DNA from 2 places in the Streptomyces sp. NPDC052225 genome. Region 1 is predicted to be linked to the other one. Evidence: predicted binding sites of a transcription regulator. Region 1 holds the regulator's gene; the other holds the start of a gene.
What was found. The regulator HrcA, encoded in region 1, represses chaperone genes, less so after heat shock. The targets are predictions, from matches to a motif close to TTNGCACTCNGNNNNNCNGAGTGCNAA.
Positions count from the first base shown of each region.

Region 2: the regulator HrcA is predicted to act here: its motif matches at 6,777-6,803, upstream of groL (chaperonin GroEL).

Region 1 is NZ_JBFAVD010000011.1:80,418-90,263, forward strand. Features, by position in the region: gene AB0L37_RS18240 (PDZ domain-containing protein) at 1-1,786, opposite strand, end outside; gene AB0L37_RS18245 (hypothetical protein) at 1,814-2,329, opposite strand; gene AB0L37_RS18250 (hypothetical protein) at 2,464-2,850, shown strand; gene AB0L37_RS18255 (VOC family protein) at 2,847-3,239, opposite strand; gene AB0L37_RS18260 (16S rRNA (uracil(1498)-N(3))-methyltransferase) at 3,339-4,085, opposite strand; gene AB0L37_RS18265 (nitronate monooxygenase) at 4,082-5,155, opposite strand; gene dnaJ (molecular chaperone DnaJ) at 5,349-6,485, opposite strand; gene hrcA (heat-inducible transcriptional repressor HrcA) at 6,486-7,502, opposite strand; gene AB0L37_RS18280 (MBL fold metallo-hydrolase) at 7,643-8,392, shown strand; gene AB0L37_RS18285 (DUF3097 domain-containing protein) at 8,427-9,245, shown strand; gene hemW (radical SAM family heme chaperone HemW) at 9,366-9,846, opposite strand, start outside.
Region 2 is NZ_JBFAVD010000003.1:153,771-163,616, reverse strand. Features, by position in the region: gene AB0L37_RS06395 (MurR/RpiR family transcriptional regulator) at 1-777, shown strand, start outside; gene murQ (N-acetylmuramic acid 6-phosphate etherase) at 913-1,860, shown strand; gene AB0L37_RS06385 (PTS transporter subunit EIIC) at 1,934-3,454, shown strand; gene AB0L37_RS06380 (ABATE domain-containing protein) at 3,564-4,178, shown strand; gene AB0L37_RS06375 (hypothetical protein) at 4,142-4,384, opposite strand; gene AB0L37_RS06370 (hypothetical protein) at 4,548-4,832, shown strand; gene groL (chaperonin GroEL) at 5,023-6,648, opposite strand; gene AB0L37_RS06360 (cold-shock protein) at 6,951-7,157, opposite strand; gene AB0L37_RS06355 (MoaD/ThiS family protein) at 7,590-7,865, opposite strand; gene thrC (threonine synthase) at 7,902-9,203, opposite strand; SAM riboswitch class I at 9,222-9,377, opposite strand; gene AB0L37_RS06345 (glucosyl-3-phosphoglycerate synthase) at 9,528-9,846, shown strand, end outside.

The DNA of each region.
Region 1 (9,846 bases):
GGGAGTCGCCGAGCACGCCGCGCACGGGGTGGCGCAGCCACAGCACGCCGTCCTTGGCGGTGCGCAGCGTCGAGTAGCGGGCGGCCTCGACGGGGAACGGCACGATGCGGTCGCCGAGCCCTTCGAGGTCGACGCGGGTGACGGGCGTGCCCTCGCTGTCGGGCGTCTCGTCCTTGTCGGGCGCGTCGAAGGGGCGCCCGTGCCGCTGCGGTCCGAACGGTGACGGGGTCGTCGCGGCGAGCGTGATCAGGTGCGGCCGCGAGCCGCTGACGAACGCGAGGTCGAAGGCGTGCTCGTCGTAGACGGGGTCGAAGGAGCGCGCCGACAGGAACGCCAGGTGCTTGCCGTCGAGGGTGAACGCGGGCGCGTAGTCCCGGAACCGCAGCGGGGTCGCCTCGGTGACGGCGAGGTCGGCGGCGTTGGCGAGCTTGAGCTGTCGCAGCCCGTGCGGACCGGCATGCGACCAGGCCAGCCACCCGGAGTCCGGCGAGAACACGAGCCCCGTGGCATGCCCGTCCTCGCTGCGGTCCACTTCCCTCACGTCACCGCTGTCGCGCTCGACCAGCAGGATCCGCCCGTCGTGCGCGGCCACGGCGACCCGGCCGCCGTCCGGGGCGACGGCGAGCCCGAGGACCCGGCCGAACCGTCCGGCGCCGAGCCGGCGCGGGGTGGCACCGGCGGCGGCGCCGGTGGCGGGCGCGAACTCCAGGGCGTCGTCGCCCTCGGCGTCGGTCACCCACACCACGTGCTCCTCGCCGGCGCCCCCATCAGCACGGAAGGTGTGCGGGAGTCTGGCCCGTACGCCCGGTTCGGCGGCGAGGGCGCGGGCGGGCCCGGAGCGGTGGGTCACCCAGTGCACGGCGCCGCGCACGGCGACGGCGCTGCCGCGTCCGGTGTGGTCGGGCGACGCGGCCCCGAACCAGCGGGCGGCGTCGACGGGACGCGGCTGGAGATCGGCCCGCTGCCCGCCGAGCCGCACGCCGACCCGCCGAGCCTCGACACCCTCCTCCAGCCCCTCGACCACCCACAGCTCACCGGCACTTGAGTACACGACGCGGCTGCCGTCGGTGGTGGCCTGACGTGCGTAGAACCCGTCCACCGGGGTGTGGCGGCGCAGTTCGGACCCGTCGGGCAGCGACGAGTAGAGCGCCCCCACGCCTTCGTGATCGGAGAGGAAGGCTATGCGCTCCCCCACCCACATCGGGTACTCGATGTTCCCGTCGAGGTCCGCGTGCAGCCGTACGAAGTCGCCGTCGCCGCTCGCGTCGATCCACAGCTTGCCCGCGGTGCCGCCCCGGTACCGCTTCCACGAGGCGGCCTCACGCCCCATCGGCGCGGACAGCAGCAGCACTTGGGAGTCGGGGCCGAACACCACGCCGCCCACCGGCCCGTACGGCAGCGTCTCGGCGGGCCCGCCGTCGAGCGGCACGGCCCGCGCCCAGCTGCGCCGCGACGACGCCTGCCCGTAGGCGCTGACGGCGATGACCCGGCCGTCGGGGGTCCAGCCGCGCACGGCGGTCGTCCAACTCCCCCAATAGGTGAGGCGGTTGGCGGAGCCGCCGTCGAGCGGGGCGACATGCACCTCGGGGGCGCCGTCACGCCGTGACGTCCAGGCGACGGTGGCGCCGTCGGGAGAGATACGGGGATGACTCACGGGCACGTTGTCGGCGCTGACCCGCCAGGCGCGGCCGCCGTCGAGGGGCGCCGCCCACACGTCGTCCTCGGCGGTGAAGACCACCGACTCGCCGTGCAGGTGCGGAAACCGGAGATAGGCAGAATTCGTCACCCCGCCCACCCTAGAACTCACCAGAACTCACTTGCCCTGGAAACAGGAGCACGTCGGGTCGGGCGGGTACACGGTGACGGTCCTGGTGACGGTGCGCGTGGTGCCGGGCTGGGGCTCGTGGTACGTGGGTTTGTCGTGGTGCGAGGGGGGCGGGTTCTGCGGCGCGTGCGAAGTCCGGTCCGATTCGGCGCAGTTGCCGAGGACATCGAGGTGGAACCAGACCTTGCCGTCGACCCGCGCGATGAAGTCGCCGCGCACACAGTGCCCGGAGACGACACCGTGCGCCCACCCCTTGACGGTGATCCTCTCGCCCTTGCCCGTCTTGCCCTGGCAGTCCACCTCGACCTCACTGGGCGTCGAACTGCTGGGCGTGGAGCGGCCGTTGTACGACCCGGTGCAGCTGAGCCAGGCCACGGGGGCCTTCTGCCGCTCCAGTTCCTGCGTGGCTTCCTGGTCGGTGGTGGCGGCCACCGTGGACGGGTTCAGGTCGCCGCCGACCGGCTCACAGGCGACCCCGCCGGCGACGGCGGCACCGATCAGCACACCGGTCGCGAGCCAGCGCCTATGCCGTAAACGGGATCCAATACGCCTCAATGCCCCCATGAACGGCAGCATGCCAGCCCCGCCACCGCGGCGGTAGAGCACATGCGGCCACAGCGGGCGCCTAGAGTGCCGCCATGGGAAGCAGGCGCAGGGTCCGCCGACTCGTCGCGGACGGCACGGAGTACATGTGGTGCTTCAGCCACCGCCACGACCGCGTGCGCGGCTACCCGGGGTGCGCCAACACCCTGACGCTGTGGCGGGCGGGGTCACGGGCCCGGCTGCGCCTGGTCTTCCGGCCCGGACCGGGCCGGATCATCTCCGACGGGTACTTCGCGGAGGGCGACGTGGTGCGGATGCCGGGCCAGGTCTGCCTCAACCTCCACGAGCCGGGCACCGTACGGCAGTTGCTCGACGAGGCGCTGACCCGCGGCCTGTACCCCGAGGCGCCGCGGACGGTGGAGGTGGACGCCTGGCCACTGTTCGACGCGGTGACGGACCGCGCCGGGTCCACGTCCGGCTAGCCGCGCAGCAGCAGCCACTCCTGAAGCTCGACGAGATTGCCCTCGGGGTCCTTGAGGTGGGCGACGCGCATCCGCTCCGTGAACGGCGCGGGTCCGTGCACGAGAACGCCGCCGCGCTCGACGACCTGAGCACAGTAGGCGTCCAGGTCATCGACGCGCAGCACCACGAGCGAACGGTGCCCGGTGGCCAACTCCCCGACTTCGCCCAGCACTTGGGCCATCATGGCCCGGTCCTGCAGCGCGATCCCCGCGGATCCGCCGGGCGGCGAGAACTTCTCGTACGGTCCACTCTCCGCTCCGGACTGCGGCTTGAGCCCGAGCACATCGGCGTAGAACCGATAGCAGGCCCCGAAGTCACTGACGAGCAGCCTCACCTGGGCGAGTTCCATGGGTTCAGTTTACGGGTCCGAGCCCCGCGGGGGCGCGGGGAACGGAGCGACCAGCACCCACACAACACCACCCGGTACGGCGAGTAGTCACCCGACCACTCAGCCCCACCGTCCGGTCCGCCCCAGCAACAACGCCACCGCCGCCGTCCCCGCCGTGGACGTCCGCAGAACACTCCGCCCCAACCGAAACGCCCGCGCCCCAGCCGCCTCGAACACCGCGAGCTCCTCCGGCGAAACCCCGCCCTCGGGCCCGACGACGAGCACGATCTCCCCGCTCGCAGGAAGCTCGGCCGACGCGAGCGCCTCGCTGGGAAACTCCCGGTCCTCATGCAGCACGGCCGCGAGATCAGCCCCCGCGAGCAGCGCGGCGACCTCCTTCGTGGACGCCGCGTCCGCCACCGCGGGAAACCGCACGCGCCGCGACTGCTTCCCCGCCTCCCGCGCGGTCGCCCGCCACTTCCCGAGCGCTTTGAGCCCCCGCTCGCCCCGCCACTGCGTGATGCACCGGGACGCGGCCCACGGCACGATCGCGTCGACCCCGGTCTCGGTCATCGTCTCGACGGCGAGCTCGCCCCGGTCCCCCTTGGGCAGCGCCTGTACGACGGTGATCCGCGGCCGCGCCTCGTCCTCGACCCGCACCGGGCCGGCGTCGAGGAGCAGCCGGTCCTTGCCCTCGCTGCCGGTGACGACCGCGTCGCACCAGGACCCGAGCCCGTCCGTGAGGACCACGGCCTCGCCCGCCCGCAGCCGCTTCACGGAGACGGCGTGCCGCCCCTCGGGCCCGTCGAGCACATACGCACCGTCGCCGGGAACCGCGCCCTCGACCACGAACACCGGCGCCGTCATGCCGCACCCCGCTGCCCCAACGCGGCCTTGGCGGCGTCGAGTTCGGCCGCGAGGACCTCCACGAGCTGCCCGGCGGGCAGCTCGCGGGCGAACCGGTGCCCCTGCCCCGCCCACAGCGCCATGCCCTGCGGGTCACCGGCCTTGGCGGCGGCCTTGCGCAGCGGTGACGTCATGTGGTGGACCTGGGGGTAGGCGGCGGGCGCGTACGGGCCGTGCTCGCGCAGGAACCGGTTGACGAGCCCGCGCGCCGGCCGCCCGGAGAACGCCCGGGTCAGCTCGGTCCTGGTGAACAGCGGATCGGTCATGGCCTGTTTGTGCAGCGTGGGCGCCCCGGACTCGGGGGTGACGAGGAACGCGGTGCCCAGCTGCGCGAGTTCGGCGCCGGCGGCGAGCACCGCGGCGATCTGCGAGCCGCGCATGATGCCGCCCGCGGCGATGATCGGCAGCTGCACGGCCTCCCGCACCTGGGCGACCAGCGAAAGGAGTCCGACCCCGCTGCAGTCGGCCTCGGGGTTGTCGCGGTGCGTGCCCTGGTGGCCGCCGGCCTCGATGCCCTGGACGCACACGGCGTCGGCGCCGGCCTGCTGCGCGGCCCGCGCCTCGTCGACCGTCGTGACGGTGACGGCGCTGCGGGTGCCGACGCGCTGGAGGGCCTGCACGACCTCGCGCGTGGGGCAGCCGAACGTGAACGTGACCAGCGGTACCGGGTCGTCGAGGAGGATCGCCAGCTTGGCGTCGTAGCCGTCGTCGCGCCCGCTGTCGGGGTCGCCGAGCGCGGTCTGGTACCAGGTGGCCTCGCCGGCGAGCTGATGGCGGTAGACGTCGACGGCGGCCGGGTCGGCGTACTCGGGCTGCGGCATGAAGAGGTTGACGCCGAAGGGCCGGTTCGTCAGCCCCCGCACCTGCTTGATCTCCTGGTACATGCCGTCGGCCGTCTTGTACCCGGCGGCGAGGAACCCGAGCCCGCCCGCCTCGCAGACGGCGGCCACGAGCGCGGGACAGGAGGCGCCGCCCGCCATGGGGGCCTGCACGATCGGATAGTGGCAGAGATCGGTCAGTGCGGAGGACATGCCCGCATCGTGCCACGTCCCGTACGGACAACCGAATCGACCCATTCCGGCTGCACAGGCGCCCCAAAGGGGCGCGGGGAACGGCGCGCGCAACCACGACGGCGCAGCACCCGGCAACGCACGGCACCCCCACCCCATCAGCCGCAAAAAAACGGGGCCCGGGGAAAAACCCCAGGCCCCGCAAGACACAAGCTCAACGCCCGTTGAACGCATCCTTCAACCGCGAGAACAACCCCTGCTGCCCCGGCTGGAACTGCCCCGTGGGCCGCTCCTCGCCCCGCAACTTCGCCAGCTCCCGCAGCAACCGCTCCTGCTCGGGATCGAGCTTCTGCGGCGTCGTGACCTCGACGTGCACGATGAGGTCGCCACGGCCGCCGCCCCGCAGATGCGTGACACCGCGCCCGTGCAGCGGCACCGACTGGCCGGACTGCGTGCCCGGCCGGATGTCGATCTCCTCGAGCCCGTCGAGCGTCTCCAGCGGCACCTTCGTACCGAGGGCCGCCGCGGTCATCGGGATCGTCACCGTGCAGTGCAGATCGTCGCCGCGCCGCTGGAACGTGGGGTGGGGCAGCTCGTGGATCTCGACGTAGAGGTCACCGGCGGGCCCGCCACCGGGACCGACCTCGCCCTCACCGGCGAGCTGGATCCGCGTCCCGTTGTCCACACCGGCCGGGATCTTCACCGTCAGCGTCCGCCGCGACCGGATGCGGCCGTCACCGGCGCACTCGGGGCAGGGCGTCGGAACCACGGTCCCGAATCCCTGGCACTGCGGACACGGCCGCGAGGTCATGACCTGGCCGAGGAAGGACCGCGTGACCTGCGAGACCTCGCCGCGCCCGCGACACATGTCACAGGTCTGGGCGGAGGTCCCGGGCGCCGCGCCCTCACCGCTGCAGGTCGTGCACACCACAGCGGTGTCGACCTGGATGTCCTTGGTGGTCCCGAAGGCGGCCTCGTCCAGCTCGACCTCGAGCCGGATCATGGCGTCCTGGCCACGGCGCGTACGGGACCGGGGCCCACGCTGCGACGCCGTACCGAAGAACGCGTCCATGATGTCCGAGAAGTTCCCGAACCCACCGGCGCCGAAGCCTCCGGCCCCGCCTCCGCCGGATTGCGACAGGGGGTCGCCCCCGAGGTCGTAGACCTGCTTCTTCTGCGGGTCGGAGAGCACCTCGTAGGCGGCGTTGATCTCCTTGAACCGCTCCTGGGTCTTCGGATCCGGATTCACGTCCGGGTGCAGCTCGCGCGCGAGCCTCCGAAAAGCCTTCTTGATCTCGTCCTGGGAAGCGTCGCGGCGCACGCCGAGTACGGCGTAGTAGTCCGTGGCCACTTACGACTCCGCCAGGATCTGTCCGACGTAACGTGCCACTGCGCGTACTGCTCCCATCGTTCCCGGGTAATCCATGCGTGTCGGTCCGACGACACCGAGCTTGGCGACTGCCTCGCCGCCCGAACCGTAGCCGACCGACACGACGGACGTGGAGTTGAGTCCCTCGTGTGCGTTCTCGTGACCGATCCGTACGGCCATGCCCGAATCCCCCACCTCACCAAGCAACTTGAGGAGCACGACCTGCTCCTCAAGGGCCTCGAGGACGGGCCGGATGGTGAGGGGAAAGTCATGTCCGAAGCGGGTGAGATTGGCGGTGCCGCCGATCATCAGCCGCTCCTCGGACTCCTCGACGAGCGTCTCCAGAAGAGTGGAGAGCACCGTCGAGACCGTGCCGCGGTCCTCCGCCTCGAAGGCCTCCGGCAGATCCTGCACCAGCTGCGGTACGTCGGCGAAGCGGCGGCCCGCGACCCGGCTGTTGAGCCGGGCGCGCAGATCCGCCAGAGGCGATTCGCCGAACGGCGCCGGGCAGTCGACCATCCGCTGTTCGACGCGCCCAGTGTCCGTGATCAGCACGAGCATCACACGGGCGGGCGCCAGCGAGAGCAGCTCGACATGGCGCACGGTGGACCTGGTCAGGGACGGGTACTGGACGATCGCGACCTGCCGGGTGAGCTGCGCGAGCAGCCGCACGGTCCGCCCGACGACGTCGTCGAGGTCGACGGCGCCCTCCAGGAAGTTCTGGACGGCGCGCCGCTCGGGAGCGGTCATCGGCTTCACGTTCGTGAGCTTGTCGACGAAGAGGCGGTACCCCTTGTCGGTCGGGATGCGCCCGGCACTGGTGTGCGGCTGGGCGATGTATCCCTCGTCCTCCAGGGCGGCCATGTCGTTGCGCACCGTCGCCGGCGAGACGCCGAGGCGGTGCCGCTCCGTGAGCGCCTTGGAGCCCACGGGCTCCTCGGTCCCGACATAGTCCTGGACGATGGCGCGCAGCACTTCGAGCCTGCGTTCACTGAGCATCGGCGCACACCTCCAGCGGCTTCCCGTCGTGATCTTCTCGAACGTCCTATTTGGCACTCGCTACGGGTGAGTGCCAGTCGTCCCCGCCTCAGTGTACGGCCGTGAGGTACGGCCCCGGCAAGGCCGCTAGCGTCGTACGCATGGAACGTGACGTACGTATCGACTGGGCAGCGGCGGGCTGGGAGGAGCTGGCCCCGCGCGTGGGGCGGGTCCGGCTGCCCGGCTGGGACTGCACGACCGGCCTCGTCGTGGGGGACGGCGCCGCCCTGCTGATCGACACCGGATCCTCACTGCGTGAAGGCTCCCAGCTGCGCGCGGACGCCCAGCGCCTCCTGACCGAACACGGGAGAGTGACGCACATCGCGCTCACGCACCCGCACTTCGACCATGTCTTCGGCACGGCCGCGTTCGCGGGTGTCGAGGTGTACGGGGCCGTGGGCATCGACACCGTCTTCGCGCACGGAGCGGACGCGGTGCGCGCCAGTGCCGTACGCAACGGCCTCGGCCCGGACGCGGCGGCCGATGCGGCCGACCTGCTCGTCACGCCGCACCACCGGGTGTGCGGGGAGTGGACGCTCGACCTGGGCGGCGGCCTCCAGGTGCTGCTCGCGAACGTCGGCCCGGCGCACAGCGGCCACGACCTCGTCGTCCTCGTGCCCGGCGCGGCCGGCACCCCGGAGATCGTCTTCTGCGGCGACCTGGTCGAGGAGTCCGGCGAGCCGCAGGCGGGCTCGGACGCGGCGCCCCGCCACTGGCCGGCCGCGCTCGACCGGCTCCTCGAACTCGGCGGCGAGGACGCACGCTACGTCCCCGGACACGGATCCGTGGTGAATGCGGGCTTTGTCCGCGAGCAGCGCGCCGCACTGGCGACCCGCTTCGGCGTGTCCTAGGACGGGCGCCCCGGCTTCTCATATCGTCGGCCAAATGCGCCAGTACTCCCACGCCGACCTCACTCCCCCCTGGAAGCGGAACAAGCCGGTGCCCGAGGTACCGGCCGAGCCGGACCTCGTCGTCGAAGAGGTCACCACCGGCTACTGCGGAGCCGTGATCCGCGTGGAGAAGACGGCGCAGGGGCCGACGGTGACGCTGGAGGACCGCTTCGGCAAGCAGCGCGTGTTCCCGATGGAGCCGCGCGGTTTCCTCCTGGAGGGCAAGGTCGTCACGCTGGTGCGCCCGACGGCGGCAGCGCCCGTGCGCCCCACGCGCACCGCCTCCGGTTCGGTGGCGCTGCCGGGCGCCCGCGCCCGGGTGGCCCGGGCCGGACGCATCTACGTCGAGGGCAAGCACGACGCGGAGCTCATCGAGCGGGTCTGGGGCGACGACCTGCGCATCGAGGGCGTGGCGGTCGAGTTCCTCGAGGGCGTCGACGACCTCCCGGCGATCGTCGCCGACTTCGCGCCGGGCCCCGACGCCCGCCTCGGCGTCCTGGTCGACCACCTGGTCCCCGGCACCAAGGAATGGCGGATCGCCCAGTCGGTGACGAGCGAACACGCCCTGGTCGTGGGCCACCCCTACATCGACATCTGGGAGGCGGTGAAGCCGTCGTCGGTGGGCATCGAGGCGTGGCCCCGCGTCCCGCACGGCCAGGACTGGAAGACGGGCGTGTGCCGCGCGCTCGGCTGGCGCGTGGCGAACACGGGCGAGGCCTGGCAGCACATCCTGTCCCGGGTCCGCACGTACAAGGACCTGGAACCCGAACTCCTGGGCCGAGTGGAAGAACTCATCGACTTCGTCACGGCGTGACCCCGCCGCCCGAGCCTTGGGCAATCTGCCGCCTAGGGCGGCACGGTGGGCAAGGCGGCCCCCAGCGCGGGGCGAGCGCTCCCGTCAGGCCCCCGCCCAGCAGCCCGGCCCAGCCCAGCCTCAGTCCACCAGCTCCCGCACGACCCCATCCGCCAACAACCGCCCCCGCAACGTCAGCACAGCCCGCCCCTCCCCGAACGGCCCGGCCTCCAACAGCCCCTCCCCCAACGCCTTCCGCGCGGCCGCGAGCCCCGCCTCCCGCAGCAACGACAACGGACACCCCTCCTTGAGCCGCAGCTCAAGCAGAATCCGCTCGACCCGCCGGTCCTCGTCGGCCAGCACCTCCCGCCCCGCCCCGGGCGACCTCCCCGCACCCAGAGCAGCGGCATACGCCCCGGGATGCTTCACGTTCCACCACCGCACCCCGCCCACATGCGAGTGCGCCCCGGGCCCGGCCCCCCACCAGTCGGCCCCCCGCCAGTACAGCTCGTTGTGCAGACACCGCCCCGCCTCGGACGTGGCCCAGTTCGACACCTCGTACCAGTCGAACCCGGCCCCCGAGAGCACCTCGTCCGCGATCAGATACCGGTCGGCGTGCACG
Region 2 (9,846 bases), on a different contig from region 1:
GGCTGCGCGGCGCTGACCGTCACCGGACTCGCCGAGCTCACCGGCACCAGCGAGGCCACGGTGGTCCGCACCGCCCGCCTCCTCGGCTACCCCGGCTACCGGGACCTGCGCCTCGCGCTCGCCGGCCTCGCCGCCCAGCAGCAGTCGGGCCGGGCCCCGGCCGTCACCGCCGACATCGCGGTCGACGACCCGATCGCCGACGTGGTCGCCAAGCTGGCCTACGACGAACAGCAGACCCTCGCCGACACCGCGGCCGGACTCGACACCGTGCAGCTCGGCGCCGCCGTGAACGCGCTCGCGGGCGCCCGCCGCGTCGACGTCTACGGGGTCGGCGCCTCCGGCCTCGTCGCCCAGGACCTCGCGCAGAAGCTGCTGCGCATCGGGCACATCGCCCACGCCCACAGCGACCCGCACCTGGCGATCACGAACGCGGTGACGCTCCGCTCCGGCGACGTCGCGGTCTCCATCACGCACTCCGGCGGCACCGGCGACGTCATCGAGCCGCTGCGCGTCGCCTTCGAGCACGGCGCGACGACCATCGCGATCACCGGCCGCCCCGACGGCCCCGTCTCGCAGTACGCGGACCACATCCTCACCACGTCCATCGCCCGCGAGAGCGAGCTGCGCCCCGCGGCGATGTCGTCCCGCACGAGCCAACTCCTCGTCGTGGACTGCCTGTTCGTGGGCGTGGCCCAACGCACGTACGAGACGACGGCCCCGGCCCTCTCGGCCTCCTACGAGGCCCTGGCCCACCGCCACCGAACAACGCGCAAGTAGCAACTGAAGCAAGCTACCCAGCCACCAGATCAAGCCCCTCCGGCGATTGAGGAGCGGGGCCCGGGGCAGAGCCCCGCGACCCGCACAAGAGCCCCCGCCCCCAAAGAGCCCCGCACAGAAGGCCCCGAGACGACGATGTCCACCACCCCTGACGCCACATACAGCGACCTCCGAGCCGAACTGGCCACGCTGACGACGGAGGCGTTCCGCCCGGAACTCGCCGAGATCGACCAGCAGTCCACGCTGGAGATCGCCAGGATCATGAACGCGGAGGACGCCTCCGTCCCCACCGCCGTCGCCGCCCAGCTCCCCGCGATCGCCGCCGCGATCGACGGCACGGCCGAGCGCATGGCCCGCGGCGGCCGCCTGATCTACGCGGGTGCCGGCACGGCAGGCCGGCTCGGTGTCCTGGACGCGTCCGAGTGCCCGCCCACCTTCAACACGGACCCGGGCGAGGTCGTCGGCCTGATCGCGGGCGGCCCGTCCGCGATGGTCACCGCGGTCGAGGGCGCCGAGGACTCCAAGGAGCTCGCGGCGCAGGACCTGGACGCGCTGAACCTGACCGCCGACGACATCGTGGTCGGCATCTCCGCCTCGGGCCGCACCCCGTACGCGATCGGCGCCGTGGAGCACGCCCGCACCACCCGCGGCGCGCTCACCATCGGCCTGTCCTGCAACGCCGACAGCGCGCTGGCCGCCGCGGCCGACCACGGCATCGAGGTCGTCGTAGGACCGGAGCTGCTCACCGGCTCGACCCGCCTCAAGGCGGGCACGGCGCAGAAGCTCGTCCTCAACATGCTGTCGACGATCACCATGATCCGGCTCGGCAAGACGTACGGGAACCTCATGGTCGACGTACGCGCGTCGAACGAGAAGCTGCGGGCCCGCTCCCGCCGCATCGTCGCCCTGGCCACGGGCGCCGACGACGCCGCCATCGAGGCCGCGCTCGCCGCCACCGACGGCGAGGTCAAGAACGCGATCCTCGTCGTGCTCGGCGACGTGGACGGGCCGACGGCGGCCCGCCTGCTGACCGAGTCGAAGGGCCACCTGCGCGCCGCCCTCGCGGCGGCGACCACCCTCTGAAGCCCCCCTGAAGACCACCCTCTGACACCTCCCGCACCCTCCCCACTCCCCGCACAGCAAGGCAGCACGCACCATGGCTGAGAACAAGAACCGCGACGTGGCGGCCTCGATCCTGCCGCTCGTCGGCGGTGCCGCGAACGTCACCTCCGTAGCCCACTGCATGACCCGGCTCCGCCTGGGTCTCGCGGACCGCTCGCTGGTCCAGGACGAGGCGCTGAAGGCGCTGCCCGACGTCATGGGCGTCGTCGAGGACGACACGTACCAGATCGTCCTCGGCCCGGGGAAGGTCGCCCGGGTCACCCCGGAGTTCGAGGAGCTGGTGCAGGAGGGCAAGGCCTCCGCCCCCGCCCCCGCCGCGCCGACCGCCGATGGACTGGCGGCGCAGGGCGCGGAGTTGAGGGCGGCACAGAAGGCGAAGAACGCCACGCCGTTCAAGCTGTTCCTGCGCAAGATCGCCAACATCTTCGTGCCGCTGATCCCGGCCCTGATCGGCTGCGGCATCATCGCCGGCATCAACGGCCTGCTGGTCAACCTGCACTGGCTGCCCGGCGTCACCCCGGCACTCGCCGCCATCGCCTCCGGATTCATGGCGCTGATCGCGGTGTTCGTCGGCTACAACACGGCGAAGGAGTTCGGCGGCACGCCGATCCTCGGCGGCGCGGTCGCGGCGATCATCGTCTACCCGGGTGTCGCCAACATCGACGTGTTCGGCCAGACCCTCTCGCCCGGCCAGGGCGGCGTGCTCGGCGCGCTGGGCGCAGCGGTCCTCGCCGTCCACATCGAGAAGTGGTGCCGCAAGTGGGTGCCCGAGGCGGTCGACGTCCTCGTCACCCCGACCCTCACGGTGCTCATCTCCGGCCTGGTCACGATCTTCGGCCTGATGTTCGTCGCGGGCGAGGTCTCCACCGCGATCGGCGACGGCGCCAACTGGCTCCTGGAGAACACCGGCATCTTCGCCGGCGCGATCCTCGGCGGCCTGTTCCTGCCGCTGGTCATGCTGGGCCTGCACCAGGCGCTGATCCCGATCCACACCACCCTGATCGAGCAGCAGGGCTACACGGTCCTGCTCCCCATCCTCGCGATGGCGGGCGCGGGCCAGGTCGGTGCGGCGATCGCCGTCTACAAGAAGCTCAAGAACAACACGTCGATCCGCAAGACCATCAAGTCGGCGCTCCCCGCGGGCTTCCTGGGCGTCGGCGAACCGCTCATCTACGGTGTCTCGCTCCCCCTGGGCCGCCCCTTCATCACGGCTTGCGTCGGCGGCGCGGCGGGCGGCGCGTTCATCGGCCTCTTCTCGATGCTCGGCACCCAGGTCGGCTCGACGGCCATCGGCCCGTCCGGCTGGGCGCTCTTCCCGCTCCTCGACGGCGACAAGGGCCTGGGCGTGACCTGCGCGATCTACGCGGGCGGCCTGCTGGTGGGCTACATCGTCGGCTACCTCGCCACGTACTGCTTCGGCTTCACGAAGGAAATGATGGCCGAGTTCAACGCGGATGTGGACCTCGGTGAATCGCCGGAAGCCCACGCCGAGGAGGGCCCGTCGGCCCCGCAGACCACGGACACCCCCGAGCCGAAGCAGCCGGCGAAGGTCTGACGCCCCTCGTCGTCACCTCTGAACCCCGGGGCCCCGCGGACGCTTCCCCCGAGCTCCGCGGGGCTCCGGCCCGTTACCCCCTAAACAGGTAACCTGCTACCGTGCCCGGATGGTGGACAAGGAAAAGGGCAGGAGCCGGGGCCCGGACAAGCACTCCGACCCCTACGCCTTCCGCTGGTACGGCGGCCGCCTCTCGGTCGACTTCACGGCGACCCTGGGCGGACGGGGCCTGGGAGCAGCCGAGTTCGACCGCCTGCGCACTCCGCAGGACCTGACCCGCTGGTGCGTGGAAGCGGGCCTGTGCACACCCCCGGCCCCCGCCGCGTCCCCCCGCGTCCTCGCCCACGCCCGGCAACTGCGCGAAGCGCTGCACGGCGCCTTCACCGCGCCAACCGCCGCCGACCTGGACACCATCAGCACCTGGTCGTCCCGCTCCCTGCCGGGCCCCCGCCTCACCCTCGCCGCGACGGGCCGCGCCGCGCTCGTACCCCCCGAGGTCCGCTCGATCGGCGACCTGCTGCCCCACGTGGCCCGCGACGGCGCCGACCTGCTGACCGGCCCGTACGCCCACCGCGTCCGCGAGTGCGCCGCCCCCGACTGCTCCCTGCTCTACGTCGACGAGAGCCGCCCCGGCCGGCGCCGCTGGTGCTCGATGAACACCTGCGGCGCCCGCGCGAAGATGTCCGACTACCGCGCCCGCCGCTCGACGCCGGGCCGCGGCTGACAGCCCCCGAAGTAGTACACGCCGGGCTCGTAGCAGTCGGTCGCCACGAACCCGGCGGCCTCGGCCTCCTCGTTCGACATGATCACCGTGTGCCCCGTCGGCTCGGGCTCGGCCGCGTACGCGCCGGACGCGAAGGCCCCCGACAGCGCCGCCACGCCCACCGCTCCGGTCGCGCACACCCGCACAGCCCACTGTTTCCGCTTCATCGTCATACCGGGGCCAACGAACCCCCGGCGCTCACGTCACCCACGTCACCGGTGCCCGGCATCCGCGTCGTACACGTCAGCGACCCGTTCCGGGTGCGGACCGGGCTCCCCGTCCGGGGACGGCCGACATGCGCACTGCCCGGCCCTCCCGCATCCTGGCCCCATGGCTGACAGCACCTTCTCCAAGATCTCCTGGACCGAGTTCCGCCCGAACCGCAGCAGGCTGACCGCCGGTGCGGGGCTCGCCGGGGTCGGCATGATCGTCGCCACGGCGGGCGTCGGCGTCCTCGTCTACGAACTGGCCCGCGCGGGCCGCTCCTGGACCGGCAGCTGGGAAGTCCCGCCGACGGAGCTGGCCTCCCGCGCCCTGCGCCAGGCCCAGACGGCGACCCAGAGCGCGGCCAAGGCAGGCCGGGAAGCCTGGACCAGCTACGCGGAAGCCCCGTAAGGAGCGCCCCGCAGGGGCGCGGGGAACTGCGCGCCCAGCCCCAACGGCGCGAAACCCGCCGTACGGAGGCACCACCAACGGCGACGGGGCCCGCGCAGCGAACCCACCCCGGAAAACGCCGAAGGGCGGCATCCCGGCAAAGGGGATACCGCCCTAGGCGTCAAAGACCGACCCGAGCCGAAGTTCCGGCTCAGAAGTCCATGTCACCGCCCGGCATGCCGCCCGGAGCGCCGCCGGCGGCGGCCTTCTCCGGCTTGTCGGCGATGACGGCCTCGGTGGTCAGGAACAGCGCGGCGATCGACGCGGCGTTCTGCAGCGCGGAGCGCGTCACCTTGGCCGGGTCGAGGATGCCCTCGGCGATCATGTCGACGTACTCGCCCGTGGCGGCGTTCAGACCGTGGCCGACGGCCAGGTTGCGCACCTTCTCCACGACGACGCCACCCTCGAGACCACCGTTGACGGCGATCTGCTTGAGCGGGGCCTCAAGGGCGAGCTTCACGGCGTTGGCGCCGGTCGCCTCGTCACCTTCGAGCTCCAGCTTCTCGAACACCGCGGAGGCCTGGAGGAGGGCCACGCCACCACCGGCGACGATGCCCTCTTCGACGGCCGCCTTCGCGTTGCGAACGGCGTCCTCGATGCGGTGCTTGCGCTCCTTGAGCTCGACCTCGGTCGCGGCACCGGCCTTGATGACCGCAACACCGCCGGCGAGCTTCGCCAGGCGCTCCTGCAGCTTCTCGCGGTCGTAGTCGCTGTCCGAGTTCTCGATCTCGGCACGGATCTGGTTGACGCGGCCCTGGACCTGGTCGCTGTCACCGGCGCCGTCGACGATCGTCGTCTCGTCCTTGGTGATGACGACCTTGCGGGCGCGGCCGAGCAGGTCGAGACCGGCGTTCTCCAGCTTGAGGCCGACCTCCTCGGAGATGACGGTGCCACCGGTGAGGATGGCGATGTCGCCGAGCATGGCCTTGCGGCGGTCACCGAAGCCCGGGGCCTTGACGGCGACGGACTTGAAGGTGCCACGGATCTTGTTGACGACCAGGGTCGACAGGGCCTCGCCCTCGACGTCCTCGGCGATGATCAGCAGCGGCTTGCCGGACTGCATGACCTTCTCGAGCAGCGGAAGGAGGTCCTTCACGTTGCCGATCTTCGAGTTGACGATGAGGATGTACGGGTCGTCGAGCGACGCCTCCATACGCTCCATGTCGGTGGCGAAGTACGCCGAGATGTAGCCCTTGTCGAAGCGCATACCCTCGGTGAGCTCCAGCTCCAGACCGAAGGTCTGGGACTCCTCGACGGTGATGACGCCTTCCTTGCCGACCTTGTCCATGGCCTCGGCGATGAGCTCGCCGATCTGGGTGTCGGCGGCGGAGATGGAGGCCGTGGAAGCGATCTGCTCCTTGGTCTCGACATCCTTGGCCTGCTCGAGCAGGGCGGCGGAGACGGCCTCGACGGCCTTCTCGATGCCACGCTTGAGGGCCATCGGGTTGGCACCGGCGGCCACGTTGCGCAGACCCTCGCGCACCAGGGCCTGGGCCAGGACGGTCGCGGTCGTCGTGCCGTCACCGGCGACGTCGTCCGTCTTCTTCGCGACCTCCTTGACCAGCTCGGCGCCGATCTTCTCGTACGGGTCCTCGAGCTCGATCTCCTTGGCGATGGACACACCATCGTTGGTGATCGTGGGGGCGCCCCACTTCTTCTCGAGGACGACGTTGCGACCCTTGGGGCCCAGGGTCACCTTGACGGCGTCGGCGAGCTGGTTCATGCCGCGCTCGAGGCCGCGCCGTGCCTCCTCGTCGAACGCGATGATCTTGGCCATGTGAAGTGGTCCTCCCGGACGGGGTGGAAACGCAAACGGACCGTGCAGGTGCCCGCGACGGACGGCCTGCAGCCCTTGTGGTTCCTTGCCCCACCCGGCCTGCGAGCCTCACCGACTCGATCCAAGTTCTGTCACTCTCACGGGGAGAGTGCTAAGCCAATGATTAGCACTCGACCCCCACGAGTGCAAGGCCGTCTACCAGAACCGCAGGTGGGCAGCACGAAGGGCCCGTCCCCGATGACCGGGAGACGGACCCTCCATGGACGTGCGACGTACGAAGCTTTCAGTCGGACGCGCGCGCTTCAGCCGGCGGCCAGGCGGACCATGTCGGCCTGCGGCCCCTTCTGGCCCTGCGAGATCTCGAATTCCACTCGCTGACCCTCTTCGAGGGTGCGGTAGCCGTCCATCTGAATCGCGCTGTAGTGGACGAATACATCCGCACCACCGTCGACCGCGATGAAGCCGTACCCCTTCTCCGCGTTGAACCACTTGACGGTGCCCTGAGCCATGCCTAACTCCCCTATTACTGGCCCTTGCGCGAGACCGCACTTCGCGGTCCCGGGTCAGACCTCACGCCCCAAAGGGTTTGGGGGTGTGCGCCGGAACGCGTCGACCGCGGCTGAATGTATCTGCCCAACTGCCGTCTGCAACAGGTCAGTCGGACGAGAATTCTGGGCACGCACGATCGGGGAAAACGGGCCAACTGGACAGATCCCGGGGCAAGTCGGGCCGCATAAATGCCATAAAGGGCCCGAAAGGGCTGCGCACTTTGGCTACTTCTTGGCGGGCGTCGGGCGAGAACTCATATGCGCCCGTCATGCGCCACGTACCGAAACGAAGCAGCTTCCCCAACTGTACCGCGCTCAACCATGCAGAATTGCCCCCTCCGCTTCTCTTGCGGAGGGGGCAATTCACGTAACTCTGAGCAGATCGGCGAAAGATCAGCCGCCGGCGACGGCCGGAATGATCGAGACGCCCGCGCCGTCCGGCGTCGCCGTCTCCAGGCCCTGCTCGAAGCGGACGTCGTCGTCGTTCACGTAGACGTTCACGAAGCGGCGCAGCTTGCCCTGGTCGTCCAGGACGCGGGCGGCGATCCCGGTGTGGTTCTTCTCCAGGTCGGCGATGACCTCGGAGAGCGTGGCGCCCTCGGCGGGGACCTCGGCCTGGCCGCCGGTGTAGGTGCGCAGGATGGTCGGAATACGGACGTTGACGCTCATGGCTGGGTGACTCCCGTTCCTACAAGTTCGGTTGGCTCAGTGGTCGGCGGCGAGGCCGGCGTCGCGGAACGCGTCGAGGCTCGGCCGGATCGTGGCGGTCGCCTGGGACGAATCGGCAACCGCGTCGAGGGTCTTGAGCCCGTCACCGGTGTTCAGGACGACCGTGGTGAGGGACGGGTCGATGAGCCCCGCCTCGATCAGCTTCTTCGTGACGCCGAGCGTCACGCCGCCCGCCGTCTCGGCGAAGATGCCCTCGGTCTGCGCGAGCAGCTTGATGGCGTCCACGACCTGCTCGTCGTTCACGTCCTCCACGGCGCCGCCGGTGCGGCGGGCGATGTCGAGGACGTAGGGGCCGTCGGCCGGGTTCCCGATCGCAAGGGACTTGGCGATCGTGTTCGGCTTCTGCGGCCGTACGACGTCGGTGCCTGCCTTGTACGCCACCGAGACCGGCGAGCACCCCTCGGCCTGGGCGCCGAAGAGCTTGTACGGCTTGTCCTCGACGAGGCCGAGCTTGATCAGCTCCTGGAGGCCCTTGTCGATCTTCGTGAACTGCGAACCCGACGCGATCGGGATGACCAGCTGGTCCGGGAGCTGCCAGCCCAGCTGCTCGCAGATCTCGTAGGCGAGCGTCTTGGAGCCCTCGCCGTAGTACGGGCGCAGGTTCACGTTCACAAAGCCCCAGCCCTCGCCCAGCGGGTCGCCGATGAGCTCGGAGCAGAAGCGGTTCACGTCGTCGTAGTTGCCCTCGATGGCGACGAGGTCACCGCCGTAGACACCGGCCATGACGACCTTGCCCTGCTCCAGGTCGTGCGGGATGAACACGCACGAGCGGAAGCCGGCGCGGGCGGCGGCGGCGCCGACGGCCCCGGCCAGGTTGCCGGTGGAGGAGCACGACAGCGTCGTGAAACCGAAAGCGCGCGCGGCCTCGATGGCCTGGGCGACGACGCGGTCCTTGAAGGAGTGGGTCGGGTTGCCGGAGTCGTCCTTGACGAACAACTTGCCCTGCTCGACGCCGAGTTCGCGGGCGAGGTTGTCGGCCTTGACGAGCTTGGTCCAGCCCGGGTTCAGGTTCGGCTTCTCGGCGACGTCGGCCGGGACCGGCAGGAGGGGGGCGTAGCGCCAGATGTTGGCCGGGCCCGCCTCGATCTGCTTGCGGAGCGCCTCGGGGTCGCCGACGGGAAGGTCGTACGCGACTTCCAGAGGCCCGAAACACTCGACGCACGCGAAGATCGGACCGAGCGGGAACTGAGCACCGCACTCGCGGCAGGAGAGGCCTGCGGCGGGACCGAGGTCAACGGTCGGAGCGGCGGTTTCGGTGGCGACAGTCTGTACAGCCATGAGAGGCGAGGCCCTTTCTCCTCATCTTCCTCGCGGCGCACCTCGCCGCGAGACGGATTTGGCACCTTCCCTAGCCGGGAGCCCCGCGACGTCGACGATGACAGTCGTACGAGACCGGCTGGAGGGTTGCCGGGGCTTCAACGGGCCGTATCCCTCTGCCCCTCTGGATGAGCGGTATTCGGTTGTGTGTCACGCACTGAGGCGTGGGCGGCGACCCCGACATGCGATGGTCACCGGCCTTGTTCAAGACTGTAACCGACGCCCTGGACCCTTGAGATAGTCGTCCGAACCGCGAGATGGATCACATACGGGAGGACTCTGACCGTGCTGGAAGAGGTCGAGCGCTGGCTGAGCGGGCGTTCCTGGTCCGTGGCCGACCGTCCGCTGTCCCGTCTGATCGCCGCGAAACGGGCGTCGGGCCGGACCGTGAGCGTCGTACTGCCCGCGCTCAACGAGGAGGAGACGGTCGGCGAGATCGTCGCCGTGATCCGACGCGAGCTGATGACGGAGGCCGTGCCGCTCGTCGACGAGCTCGTCGTGATCGACTCCGGCTCCACGGACCGGACGTCGGCGGTCGCGGCGGCGGCCGGGGCGCGGGTCGTGCACCGGGACACGATCCTGCCGCGGATCCCGGCGCGGCCCG